4 regions of the Vibrio sp. R10-SF1-ISO8 genome follow, and region 1 is predicted to be linked to each of the others. Evidence: predicted binding sites of a transcription regulator. Region 1 holds the regulator's gene; each other region holds the start of a gene.
What was found. Region 1 encodes PurR, which represses purine synthesis genes. Its sites were predicted from a motif close to TNANGNAAACGTTTNCNTNA; they were not measured.

Region 1 (3,172 bases):
AACATTTCTAGTATTTATCACTTTAAAAACGAGAAAGATGATTTTTTATTGATTCAAAACAAAACCTCCGCCTTTGTTAATATATGCTCATAATTCGTCTTTTATTGTCACGTAAGCCATTACCGCTATTCATTTTTATTAGTTACACTAATAGGTAGTTATTTTGGGAGTGATACCTAATGCAAGAAATCAAAGCATTCAACGAGAAACGTGCGGAAATTTATTGGTGGCTTTCAAGCCTTTACGCCAAGGAATTAACGGAAGAGAATCTGGAGCAGTACCATTCAGCTCAAATCCGCTCTTTCCTTACTGGCCTTGGCGAGAATGCCGCTCTTAAACCGTCGATTGATCGTGTCATTGATGCACTTAATCGCTTAATCGATCGCGAAGATGCGCAACTAGAGCTTGCCGCTGACTTTTGTGATCTATTTTTAAAGTCTGACCGCGACTCGGCACTGCCTTATGCTTCAATGTACATTGGAGACACAGGCCTGCTTAACGACAAGCCTGCCAAAGAGATGGAAGCATTAATGCTAGAGCATGGTGTAGCCGTTGATGAAAGCCTAAATGAGCCGGCTGATCACATTGCCATTGAGCTGGATTTTCTCGGTAACCTTATCATTCGCTCTAATGAACTTGAGCAAGAGCGTCATATTGAAGAGGCACTGATCGAACAAGAGAGCTTCATTCGTCAGCACCTTCTAAGTTGGACACCTAAGTTTTCGGCTAAGTGTCAAACGCTCGATGAATTCGGTTTTTACTCTGCGATCGCTTCTCTCACTGTGGCGTTCTTGGAGTTGGACTGCACATATTTAATCGGCGAATAGAGTCTGACAATGTGAACTGGCACAGGTCAGTTTGACGAAATATGTTTGCCCTAAGTCGGATTGCGGTCTAAAATCGTGACCGCAAACGATAAAAATGAACTATTCAAATACAAACCGCTAAATAAGAGCGGTTTTTGTGTTTCTGATACTTTCTGCCAACTTATTCTAAACTGAATATATTCTCGTGGCAGTCATCGACAGGACAAAATTTATGGCCACTATTAAAGACGTTGCTCGCCTTGCTGGTGTTTCAACAACCACTGTGTCTCACGTGATTAACAAGACACGCTTTGTTGCCGAAGCGACACAAGAAAAAGTGATGGAAGCGGTAACCGAGCTTAACTATGCACCGAGTGCCGTTGCTCGTAGTCTTAAATGCAACACTACTCGTACAATCGGTATGTTAGTGACGCAATCGACTAACCTATTTTTCTCAGAAGTTATCGACGGCGTAGAAAGCTACTGCTACCGCCAAGGTTACACCTTGATTCTGTGTAATACCGGCGGCATCTATGAGAAGCAACGCGACTACATTCGCATGCTGGCTGAAAAGCGTGTAGATGGCATCCTAGTGATGTGTTCAGATCTGACTGAAGAGCTGAGCGAAATGCTCGACCGCCACAAAGACATTCCAAAAGTGGTAATGGACTGGGGTCCAGAGAGTTCTCAAGCCGATAAGATCATCGATAACTCTGAAGAAGGCGGCTATCTAGCGACAAAATATCTGATCGAGCGCGGTCATACTGACATTGCTTGTTTAAGTGGTCACTTCGAGAAAGCGGCGTGTGTTGAGCGTATTAGTGGCTTTAAGCGTGCAATGGCTGAAGCTGATTTAACAGTAAACGAAGATTGGATTCTTGAAGGTAACTTCGAATGTGATACGGCGGTACTGGCTGCGGATAAAATTGTTGCGATGGATAAAAAGCCAACAGCCGTATTTTGTTTTAATGACACAATGGCGCTTGGCTTAATGAGCCGTCTACAACAGAAAGGCATTCAAATACCTCAAGACATCTCAGTAATCGGCTACGATAATATTGAACTAGCAGAGTACTTCTCTCCACCTCTAACAACAGTGCACCAACCAAAACGTCGCGTTGGTAAGAATGCCTTCGAAATTCTTCTTGAGCGCATTAAAGATAAAGAGCACGAAAAACGTGTGTTCGAGATGCACCCAGAAATTGTCGAGCGCAATACCGTTCGTAATCTAAATAAATAACCTTAAGTCAGACGCTTAGCTTGTAGTCGTACTATTGGCTAGGCGTATATCTCCCCTCTATTTATTGAACCAACATCACATTTATCCGATACAAACGTGATGTTCTGCGCAGATTTTATTTATTCTTAATGTGTTCGATTAATGCCACGAACAGGGCAAACCATTTCGAAAGGATGGGACGCAAAGCCTCCGGCCTTAAACAATTTATTGTCTGGTAGCGGGGTTGCCGATGGCGAATATGCAAACTGTCATACCGCTTTTACTTGCACTCGTATGACACCTTACTGACAATGTCTCTGCATAATTTTGCTAATCTCTCGGACCTGCATTGGTGGCGTATACTTATACACCGAGAAAACACAGCATGGATAAACCAATACTAAAAGACTCAATGCGTTTATTTGAGCAGTTAGGACATATTAAGTCTCGCTCAATGTTTGGTGGCTTTGGCATTTTTGCTGATGACACTATGTTCGCACTTGTCGTCAACGATAAACTACACGTACGCGCGGACGCGGCTCTCGCTAAACAGTTCAGGTCTCAAGGGCTAGAACCCTATGTTTACAAAAAACGCGGATTCCCCGTCGTGACGAAGTATTTTGCGCTTTGTGATGATTGGGCAGCTGACGCAAATAAAACGTTAAAGATTGCGAACGTCGCCTTAAAAGCAGCAAATCAAGAGAAGCAATGCCAATCGCAAGCGAAACCCAATCGTTTGAAAGATCTGCCTAACTTGCGGCTAGCAACTGAGCGCATGCTCAAGAAAGCTGGTATAGATTCGGTAGAGAATCTGGAACAAGTGGGAGCCGTACATGCGTTTAAAGCCATTCAGACTACACACTCTTCCGATGTAAACATCGAACTTCTCTGGGCTTTAGAAGGTGCCATTAAAGGGACACACTGGTCGGTTATCCCCCAAAGTCGCCGTCAGGAGCTGTTAACTCAAGTCAGCTAACCTAAAAAATAAATTTGTTTAAGAAGTCAGCCTTTGTGCTGACTTTTTTATTGGTTTTTATCTGCCATCTTGAAATTTGTGGCTTGCTTTCCCTGTCTTGTCTAGTAACACTAATAATTGATATCCATGAAATATGATGGAGCTGCACAACATGAATAAAAAGATCATCCT
Region 2 (3,172 bases), on a different contig from region 1:
GTTTCAGTTCTCGCTCTTCTGTTGCAACACCAACCACTGCGTATGGTGCACGTTCACGCTTACAGATCGCATCGAATACTTCCATATTCTCTGGAGCAACCGCCATTACGTAACGTTCTTGAGATTCGTTACACCAGATCTCAAGTGGGCTCATGTCTGGTTCGTCGTTTGGTACGTCACGCAGTTGGAAGATACCACCACGCTCGCCATCGTCTACAAGCTCTGGAAGTGCGTTAGAGATACCGCCCGCGCCCACATCGTGGATGAATGCGATTGGGTTCTCGTCGCCAAGCTGCCAACAACGGTCGATCACTTCCTGACAGCGGCGTTCCATCTCTGGGTTTTCACGCTGTACTGAAGCAAAATCTAGATCTTCTGCTGATTGACCAGACGCCATTGAAGATGCCGCACCGCCACCAAGGCCGATGTTCATTGCAGGACCACCAAGAACGATTAAGCTTGCACCCACAGGGATCTCTTTCTTCTGTACGTGCTCGTCACGGATGTTCCCCATACCACCAGCAATCATGATTGGCTTGTGGTAACCGCGAACCTCAACACCTGCGTGAGAGTTAACTTTTTCTTCGTAAGTACGGAAGTAACCAAGTAGGTTTGGACGACCAAATTCGTTGTTGAACGCCGCGCCACCAAGTGGGCCTTCTAGCATGATATCTAGTGCGTTAACGATGCGACCTGGCTTACCAAAATCTGTTTCCCATGGCTGTTCAAAACCAGGAATACGTAGGTTAGATGTAGTAAAACCAACTAGACCGGCTTTTGGCTTACCGCCAATACCTGTTGCGCCTTCGTCGCGGATTTCACCACCAGAACCAGTCGAAGCGCCCGGCCAAGGAGAGATAGCCGTTGGGTGGTTGTGCGTTTCCACCTTCATTAGGATGTGGGCTTTCTCTTGGTTGTAGCCGTACTGGCGAGTTTCTGGGTTCGGGAAAAAACGACCTACATCAGAGCCCACCATTACTGCTGCGTTATCTTTGTACGCAGACAGCACGTTTTCTGGTGTCGTTTCAAATGTGTTCTTGATCATCTTGAACAGAGACTTCTCTTGCTTAACGCCGTCGATAGTCCAGTCTGCGTTAAAGATCTTGTGACGACAGTGCTCCGAGTTCGCCTGTGCAAACATCATCAGCTCGATGTCTGTTGGGTTACGATCTAGCTTGTTGACGAACGCGTCGTAAAGGTATTCGATTTCGTCATCTGCAAGTGCAAGACCTAGGGTAACGTTTGCGTTTTCAAGCGCAGCGCGGCCGCCTTTAAGTAGGTCAACATCCGCTACTGGAGCAGGTTCTGCCACTTGGAAAAGTGCTCGTGCAGATTCAAAATCAGTGAAAACCACTTCCATCATGCGGTCATGAAGAATCGCTTTAAGCTCGACGAGTTGCAGTTCAGTCAGTTCAGCAGACGTTTCAATGTAATAAGCCGTGCCGCGCTCTAGACGAACGACTTTATCTAAGCCACAGTTATTAGCAATGTCAGTCGATTTTGAAGACCATGGCGAGATAGTACCAGGGCGAGGAGTAGCTAGCAGAAGAAGACCTTCTGGCTCGTGCTCTTCAATTGTTGGACCGTAAGTCAGTAGTTTTTCTAGTTTCTCAACTTCAGACGCATCTAGGTCTGACGTTAGATCAGCAAAGTGAGCAAACTCAGCGTAAATACCGGTTACAGGTAGGCCAAGTTCACGACAAAGCTCTAGAAGCTTGTTAACACGAAATTCAGATAGAGCTGGGGAGCCACGAAAAATTCTCATGCGCTTAGGTCTCTCATGCAATTGATTAAGGTGATATTGGAATAAATTCAGTGGGTTACTGTATTTTCTTCGAAGCTATTCCCGAAGGTTTTTCAAACCTATGCCGATTCCACCTCTTTGATGCGAGCGCATTATATAGCAATTGTTTTTGTGATGTAACACCAAAAGCAACCGTTTGCGTCATTTTTTTTGTCAATTTTGAAATACAGCAAGATTAAGAATTTAATAACTCTTATCTCGCCTAGTCACTGATTGGCTTGCCTTGTTATGACACTTTGATATAAATGCCGTACTGGATGTATGAGATCGTTGTTAATGAAGAAGTATTATATAAGTCACTTTAAGTCACTGAGCCTAATTATGTTTGCCGCTTTGCTGCTTTCTGGCTGTCAAATAGAGTCTGAACCTAAAAGTGAACTCGACTTAATTAAAGATCGTGGCGTGCTGCGCGTGGGCACACTCAATAATCAACTATCGTATTACATTGGCCCAGATGGCCCTGCGGGTCTCGATTACGAATTGGCGCGGGAGTTTGCCAATGAATTGGGCGTTCAGCTTGAAATGAAGCCTGCTTATCGTATTTCTAGCCTTTACCCTGCTCTAGAAAAAGGAGAGATCGACATCATTGCCGCGGGGCTGAGTCAATCTCCAGAAAGGCTCAAAAACTTTCGTCCAGGCCCTGCTTACTATTACGTAAGCCAACAAGTGGTCTACAAAAAAGGCAATTGGCGTCCAAGAAACTTAAAGCAGTTGCTTGCAAAGCAGGCTGAATTGATTGAGAAAAATGAAGGAAAAGACGTTTTGAGTATTGTTGGAGATTCTCACTTCAATAAGACTCTGACCGACATTCAGGCTCAGCACCCAGAATTTTCTTACCATATCGACCCCAATGCTGACGTTAACGATCTGCTTAAAGCCGTCTCTCAAGGGGAACTTAGATTCACTGTCGCAGATTCGGTCGAGGTTTCATTATCACAACGTATCTACCCTGATATTGCTTTAGCATTCGAACTGACTGAAGACCAACCTATCTCATGGTTCTTGCGCCCTTCTCAGGATGAAAGCTTATATGGCTTATTGATTGAGTTTTTCGGTGCGGTTAATCAATCGGGACATCTTGCTTCTTTAGAAGAGAAATACATTGGCCACATTGGCAGCTTTGATTATGTCGATACTCGCGCCTTCATTCGTGCACTCGATTCCAAACTGCCTAAATGGTCGCCTTTATTTAAGAAGTATTCAGATGAATTTGACTGGCGCTTAGTCGCAGCATTGGCTTACCAAGAGTCTCACTGGAACCCGGTGGCAAAATCTCCGACTGGTGTACGCGGTATGATGATGCTGACCTTACCAACGGCAAAAAGTGTTGGAGTGACTAACCGTCTCGATCCTGAGCAATCAGTGCGC
Region 3 (3,172 bases), on a different contig from region 1:
CGGATATCCCTGAAGTAAACGAGTTTTATCATACCCAAGCTGACAACTTAAAGCTGCCAGGAGAGCTTGAAAGCAATACCTTACCTATCACCAACTGGGTCTCTTACTCAAGGCAGCAAGCACGTTATTTACAGGCAAAATCTGACTTTATCAACCAGTGGTTTAAAGATGGCAAACATTTAACCACGGATGTCATTTGGACAGGAGAAGGAACGAATCAGAACGCAGCCCTTACAGTATTCAGGCACTTTGATAGTGCATCTGTTGTTCAAGGCTTAGTCGGCACACCGCCCAAAACAGCTTGGGTGTTGGATTATGCTCTCATCGAGCGCATCCACTATTTACTTGTCGCTGGATTCGATGTGTACGGCAACTTCGGACATCAGTTAATGACGAGGATGTTTATGGATTTCTTACGCCTTGAAGGTGAAAGTAATTTCGTTGCCCTACTGCCTAGAGATATGCGCCATAAAGAACACTCAAGCTGGTACAAAGACCAAAGTGCTCAGCTTAGTGACTTCTTACAACGCAACGTTAAGCCGTTTGATCAACCTACACAAGTGCCGTATCAAACAGACGATCCAAAAGCTGAGCTATACGATATTTTACAGACTCAACTTGCTCCTGTGCTGACTAATCGCTTCAAAATCGAACAAACAGGAATGACGCTTGAAAATGAGCAACTGCTGCGCAGTATAGATAAGATCAAAGGCAAAGGGCTTATCTATCTGCCTCAGATAATGATGTTAATGATTGAGTCTGATAACGGTAAAGATCAGCTCTACACCTTGTTGCACAATAATGCTCATACCAACATCTCTAGTCTATTTGATGAGGAAAGTAACCGCGATCCGACCAATGATGATCTTACTTTGGTTCGTGGAGTGATCGGTAGCTACCCAGCTGCGTATCTATCCCTTAAAGAACAGCAAGTGCCAAAACTGGTCGAAATGTTGAAAAATATTTCGAGCGAGGAAGATTACGTTAAGCTGTTGGATACCTTTGCAATTCGTCGTAGTTCAGACCAATTTTGGCCATTTAGCGATAAAATTCACGCATGGTATCAAGAGGATCAACCTATCGAATTTGGCCTGCTTGACTACAATAGATTTGAGAATAGGTAGAACCGTTCAACTGCGCATGACACGCTCAGGGAGGTGACTATGGGTATCAATGACAGCATTAGAGCTTTGGAACAACAAATTTATGTTGCCTGCTCAGAAGGTGATTACGACACCGTACAGATGCTTGAACATCAGCTTGATAGCCTTAGGAACAAGGCTGAACATCCTTTCGATGATGATCCTTATGCTCCTGAAGGGAAAATAATCCCTGATGATGACTGGTACTAACGAAAACGCCCCATCGTAATTTACATGGGGCTTTCTTTTGCCCATCGCCCATTACACACGTATAATTCACTCCTCTATAAACAGCGCTTTACAAAGCAATTTTAATCGCTATCATTTGCACGCAAACGATTGCCTCACTTTTTATGTGCCTATTTTGAGGGTTTTATGCTGTCTGATATTGAGATCTGTCGCGATACTACACTAATGCCAATTTCCCAAGTTGCTGAGCGTGCTGGTCTGCATGCAAATGAATTCCATAGCCAGGGAAAACACAAGGCTAAAGTAACTTTAGAAAGCTTAGCGCGCTTGCAAAACAACGTCACCGGAAAACTCGTATTGGTGACTGCAATAACCCCTACTCCACTTGGCGAAGGAAAAACGGTTACTACAATTGGCTTATCTCAAGGCATCGCCAAACTTAATCGCTCCGTTATGGCCTGTATACGCCAGCCTTCAATGGGCCCTGTTTTTGGTGTCAAAGGAGGTGCGGCTGGCGGTGGTTACTCTCAGGTCGCTCCAATGGAAGAATTAAACCTTCACCTGACGGGTGATATTCATGCCGTTACTGCAGCACATAACTTAGCTGCAGCTGCGATTGATGCACGTATCTATCATGAGCAACGCCAAGGCTTTAAAGACTTTGAACAGCGCAGTGGATTAACTGCCCTCAAAATTGACCCTCAACGCGTTGTCTGGAAACGTGTCATGGACCACAACGACCGAGCACTGCGTATGGTGACGGTCGGCATGAACGAAGCGAACAAGACCATTAATGGCTTCGAACGCCAAGATGGATTTGACATCTCTGCCGCTTCCGAGCTGATGGCAATTCTTGCGCTCGCTTCTGACTTAAAAGACCTTCGTGCTCGTATTGGCCGAATTGTTGTCGCATACGATATCGATGGCAAACCTATCACCACGGAAGATTTGCAGGTCGCAGGTGCCATGGCCGTCAGCATGAAAGAAGCGATTGAGCCAACCTTGATGCAGACGTTAGAAGGCGTTCCAACGCTTATCCATGCGGGCCCGTTTGCAAATATTGCTCACGGTAACTCGTCTATTATCGCAGACAACATCGCGACAAAACTGTGTGAATTCACCGTAACGGAAGGTGGATTTGGTTCTGATATGGGTTTTGAGAAAGCCTGTAACATCAAAGCTCAGATGTCAGATAAATCACCAGATTGTGCCGTCATTGTTGCCACTTTACGCGGTTTAAAAGCTAACTCAGGGCTGTACGATTTAAAGCCCGGCCAAGCAATACCAGAAATGCTGTTTGAGAACGACGAAAAGGCCCTCATCGCCGGATTCGATAACTTAAAATGGCATATCGACAACGTAAACAAATACGGCGTGCCTGCGGTTGTTGCAATAAACCGTTTCCCTCAAGATAGTGACCAAGAGCTTCAAGCTCTAAAAGCCATGATTGAAGCTTTACCAAATGATGTTGAAGTCGCTATCAGCGAAGGGTTCGCTAGAGGTGGCGTAGGGACACTAGAACTAGCAGAGAAAGTCGTTGCTCAATGTGACAAAACAGCCCACTTCAAGCCACTGTATCAATTTAGCCAAACGACTGAAGAGAAGCTAATGGCTGTGGCTGAAGCAGGTTATGGCGCATGTGGTATTACTCTTAGTTACCAAGCAAGAAAACAGCTTGATGAGTTAAAACAGCATGGCTTCGACAACTTAGCGGTTTGCCTTGCAAAAACACCACTGTCTATTTCCACCAATGGCAGCATTAAAGGTGCGCCTTCTGGCTTCGATGTGCCAATCCGTGAGTTACGACTGTGTGCGGGTGCGGGCTTTGTTTATGCGCTTTG
Region 4 (3,172 bases), on a different contig from region 1:
GCGGTAGTTCAGTTGGTTAGAATACCGGCCTGTCACGCCGGGGGTCGCGGGTTCGAGTCCCGTCCGCTCCGCCACTTATTCCAGACCTCAGCAGCAATGCTGAGGTCTTTTTGTATCTACGGGATTATTTTGGTCTGCGACCAACGAGTCCCGCTTGCCCGCAAGCCCGGCCGACCCGCCACTTATTAAGAAAGCCTAGTCTTACGACTAGGCTTTCGTCGTTTTGGAAGCCCGTTGCTATCGCAACGGGCTTCTTGCTTTTATGGGAGAGATGGAACGGACTGCGTCCTCGGGAACGCTTCGCTATAGATGCGAGAACAGGCTTCGCCCTACGAGAGGTAACTGTTGAAATTAAGTTGGTAGAGCCGATGATTTAGAAGGTGTTGACAGCACTCGTCTCCTAAAAGACACAATTTTCCAGTTCTCCAGTTCTCCAGTTCTCCAGTTCTCCAGTTCTCCAGTTCTCCAGTTCTCCAGTTCTCCAGTTCTCCAGTTCTCCAGTTCTCCAGTTCTCCAGTTCTCCAGTTCTCCAGTTCTCCAGTTCTCCAGTTCTCCAGTTCTCCAGTTCTCCAGTTCTCCAGTTCTCCAGTTCTCCAGTTCTCCAGTTCTCCGTAGGACGAAGTCCGTTCCCGCCTCCTGCTCTTTACCAAACAAAAAAGGCCAGCAGCAGCTGACCTTCTATGATTTTGATGTTCACCTATTAAAGAATGATATCTCTTACTTCAGGATCTTTACGCTCAAGGTAGTGAGTCGATTTAATACGACGAATAGTACGGCATCGACCACGGATTAACAGAGTTTCAGTCGTAGCGATATTACCTTGGCGAGAGATACCTTCAAGTAGGTCTCCTTTAGTAATGCCAGTTGCAGAGAATACAACGTTATCGCTACGTGCCATGTCTTCCATCTTAAGTACGACATTCGCTTTCACGCCCATTTCTTCGCAGCGTTTAAGCTCTGCAGCGCCATAGATGCGGTTTTCTTCACTATCACCTTTCACTTCATGGCGAGGTAGTAGTTGACCATGCATATCACCGTCTAAAGCGCGAATGACAGCTGCTGAAACAACACCTTCAGGAGCGCCACCGATACAGTACATGACGTCGACTTCGCTATCAGGCATACAAGTTAGAATAGACGCAGCAACATCGCCATCTGGCACAGCAAAGACGCGAACACCCATTGCCTGCATTTCTGCGATAACCTCATCGTGACGAGGCTTTGCTAAGGTAATGACCACAAGTGTATCTAGAGTCTTGTTCAGCGCTTGCGCGATGTTCTCTAGGTTTTCTTTGAGGGGTTTATTGAGGTCAATACAGCCTTTTGCACCAGGGCCAACAACTAACTTCTCCATGTACATGTCTGGAGCTTTAAGGAAGCTGCCTTTTTCACCGGCAGCTAGCACTGCTAAAGCATTAGATTGACCCATTGCAGTCATACGCGTGCCTTCAATAGGATCGACGGCGATGTCTACTTCGTCTCCACCAATACCTACGTTTTCACCAATGTACAGCATTGGCGCATCGTCGATTTCGCCCTCACCGATCACGATCTCTCCACTGATCTCGGTTTTATTAAGTAAGCTGCGCATGACTTCAACAGCAGCGCCATCTGCTGCGTTCTTATCGCCGCGGCCAAGCCACTTGTAACCTGCTAAAGCTGCACCCTCGGTAACTCGAGAAAATGACATTGCTAAATCGCGTTTCATGAAGACTCCAAAGTGTTAGGAAAGAGAGAAAAACAAAAACGGCAGGATCTTATCATATCAGAAAGGAAACGTTTGCCTTTTTGCTCGAACAGCCATTGAACTGGATCAATCTAACAGGTTAAATTAACAAATAGATGTCGCTCGCTTGAGGGATGTAAGGCCGTTGTCAATTTACGCTGTTTTTTTAATCGAATGGCAAAAAAACTACAATATAGGGCGTGTTTATCCGCTCTCGGCTGAGTAGAATGGTTGCAAATGGTTTTGGAACATAGGTGACCGAAACCTTCTCCGAATAATAGATAGGTAGGCTAAGATGTCTTTTGAAGTATTAGAACAACTAGAAGCAAAAATCCAAACTGCAGTAGATACAATTGCTCTTCTACAAATGGAAGTTGAAGAACTGAAAGAAGAGAAAGAAAAGCTAGCAACTGAAGCAAACGAACTACGTAGCAATCGTGAAGAGCTAGAACAAAAAGCTCAGCAAATGCAGCAAGAGCACTCTGCTTGGCAAGAGCGCATCCGTAGCCTACTTGGCAAAATGGATGAAGTAGAGTAATCACTACTCGAATAAAAAAGGCTGAACTCAGGTTCAGCCTTTTTGCTTTCTATGTACAAAAATGACCAAGCAATAATTGGTCATTTTTGAATATTGCCTATGCTTTAGGGCGAACGCCTAAAGTGTGGCACAGGGCGTAAGTCATTTCCGCACGGTTTAGAGTGTAGAAATGGAAATCCTTAACCCCTTCACGACTCAATGTACGCACCATATCAATCGCTTGGCTTGCTCCAACTAGCTGCCTTGTCGTTGGATCATCGTCCAAACCTTCAAACTGCTTAGCCATCCATCCCGGAACTTTAACGTTGTTCTGCGCTGCAAAGCGAGAAGCTTGCTTGAAATTCGAAACAGGTAAAATACCAGGAACAATTTCAACATCAATTCCTGCCGCCACGCAGCGGTCACGGAATCGCAAGTAACTCTCTACGTCAAAGAAGAACTGAGTGATAGCTCGGTTCGCACCTGCATCTACCTTACGTTTTAGGTTAAGTAGGTCAGCTTGAGCGCTTTTTGCTTCTGGGTGAACTTCAGGGAAAGCCGCCACTGAGATATCGAAGTCATGACGCTCTTTTAGTAGCGTGACGAGATCAGAAGCATACATTTCAGGCTTACCACCACCTGGGGGAATATCACCACGCAGCGCGACAATACTTTGAATACCATTTGCCCAGTAGTCATCGGCGATTTGGATAAGCTCTTCGCGTGAGGCATCTATACAGGTTAAGTGCGGTGCGGCAACCAGACCTGTTTGATCTTTGATCTCTTTGATAATCGAGTGTGTTCTATCTCGCTCACCGGAGTTAGCACCATAGGTAACCGAAACAAATTTTGGTTGTAGAGTCTTAAGGCGGTGCACAGAGTTCCAAAGTGTTTCTTCCATCCTTTCGCTACTAGGTGGAAAAAACTCG

Region 2: a site for PurR is predicted at 1,929-1,948, ahead of purL (phosphoribosylformylglycinamidine synthase). Genes of this name have one in related genera too.
Region 3: a site for PurR is predicted at 1,470-1,489, ahead of AC6R00_RS09890 (formate--tetrahydrofolate ligase). Genes of this name have one in related genera too.
Region 4: a site for PurR is predicted at 1,769-1,788, ahead of glpX (class II fructose-bisphosphatase). Genes of this name have one in related genera too.

The regions. Positions count from the first base shown of each region.
Region 1 covers NZ_JCBDHL010000018.1:185,393-188,564, forward strand. Annotated here, with positions in the region: gene torD (molecular chaperone TorD) at 180-827, shown strand; gene purR (HTH-type transcriptional repressor PurR) at 1,039-2,046, shown strand; cyclic di-GMP riboswitch class I at 2,191-2,277, shown strand; gene AC6R00_RS14165 (TfoX/Sxy family DNA transformation protein) at 2,411-3,001, shown strand; gene AC6R00_RS14170 (TVP38/TMEM64 family protein) at 3,153-3,172, shown strand, end outside.
Region 2 covers NZ_JCBDHL010000008.1:226,141-229,312, reverse strand. Annotated here, with positions in the region: gene purL (phosphoribosylformylglycinamidine synthase) at 1-1,765, opposite strand, end outside; gene mltF (membrane-bound lytic murein transglycosylase MltF) at 2,081-3,172, shown strand, end outside.
Region 3 covers NZ_JCBDHL010000012.1:121,226-124,397, forward strand. Annotated here, with positions in the region: gene AC6R00_RS09880 (fatty acid cis/trans isomerase) at 1-1,124, shown strand, start outside; gene AC6R00_RS09885 (hypothetical protein) at 1,164-1,352, shown strand; gene AC6R00_RS09890 (formate--tetrahydrofolate ligase) at 1,518-3,172, shown strand, end outside.
Region 4 covers NZ_JCBDHL010000015.1:1,248-4,419, forward strand. Annotated here, with positions in the region: tRNA gene AC6R00_RS10940 (tRNA-Asp) at 1-74, shown strand, start outside; gene AC6R00_RS10945 (hypothetical protein) at 352-654, opposite strand; gene glpX (class II fructose-bisphosphatase) at 701-1,708, opposite strand; gene zapB (cell division protein ZapB) at 2,022-2,264, shown strand; gene metF (methylenetetrahydrofolate reductase) at 2,362-3,172, opposite strand, start outside.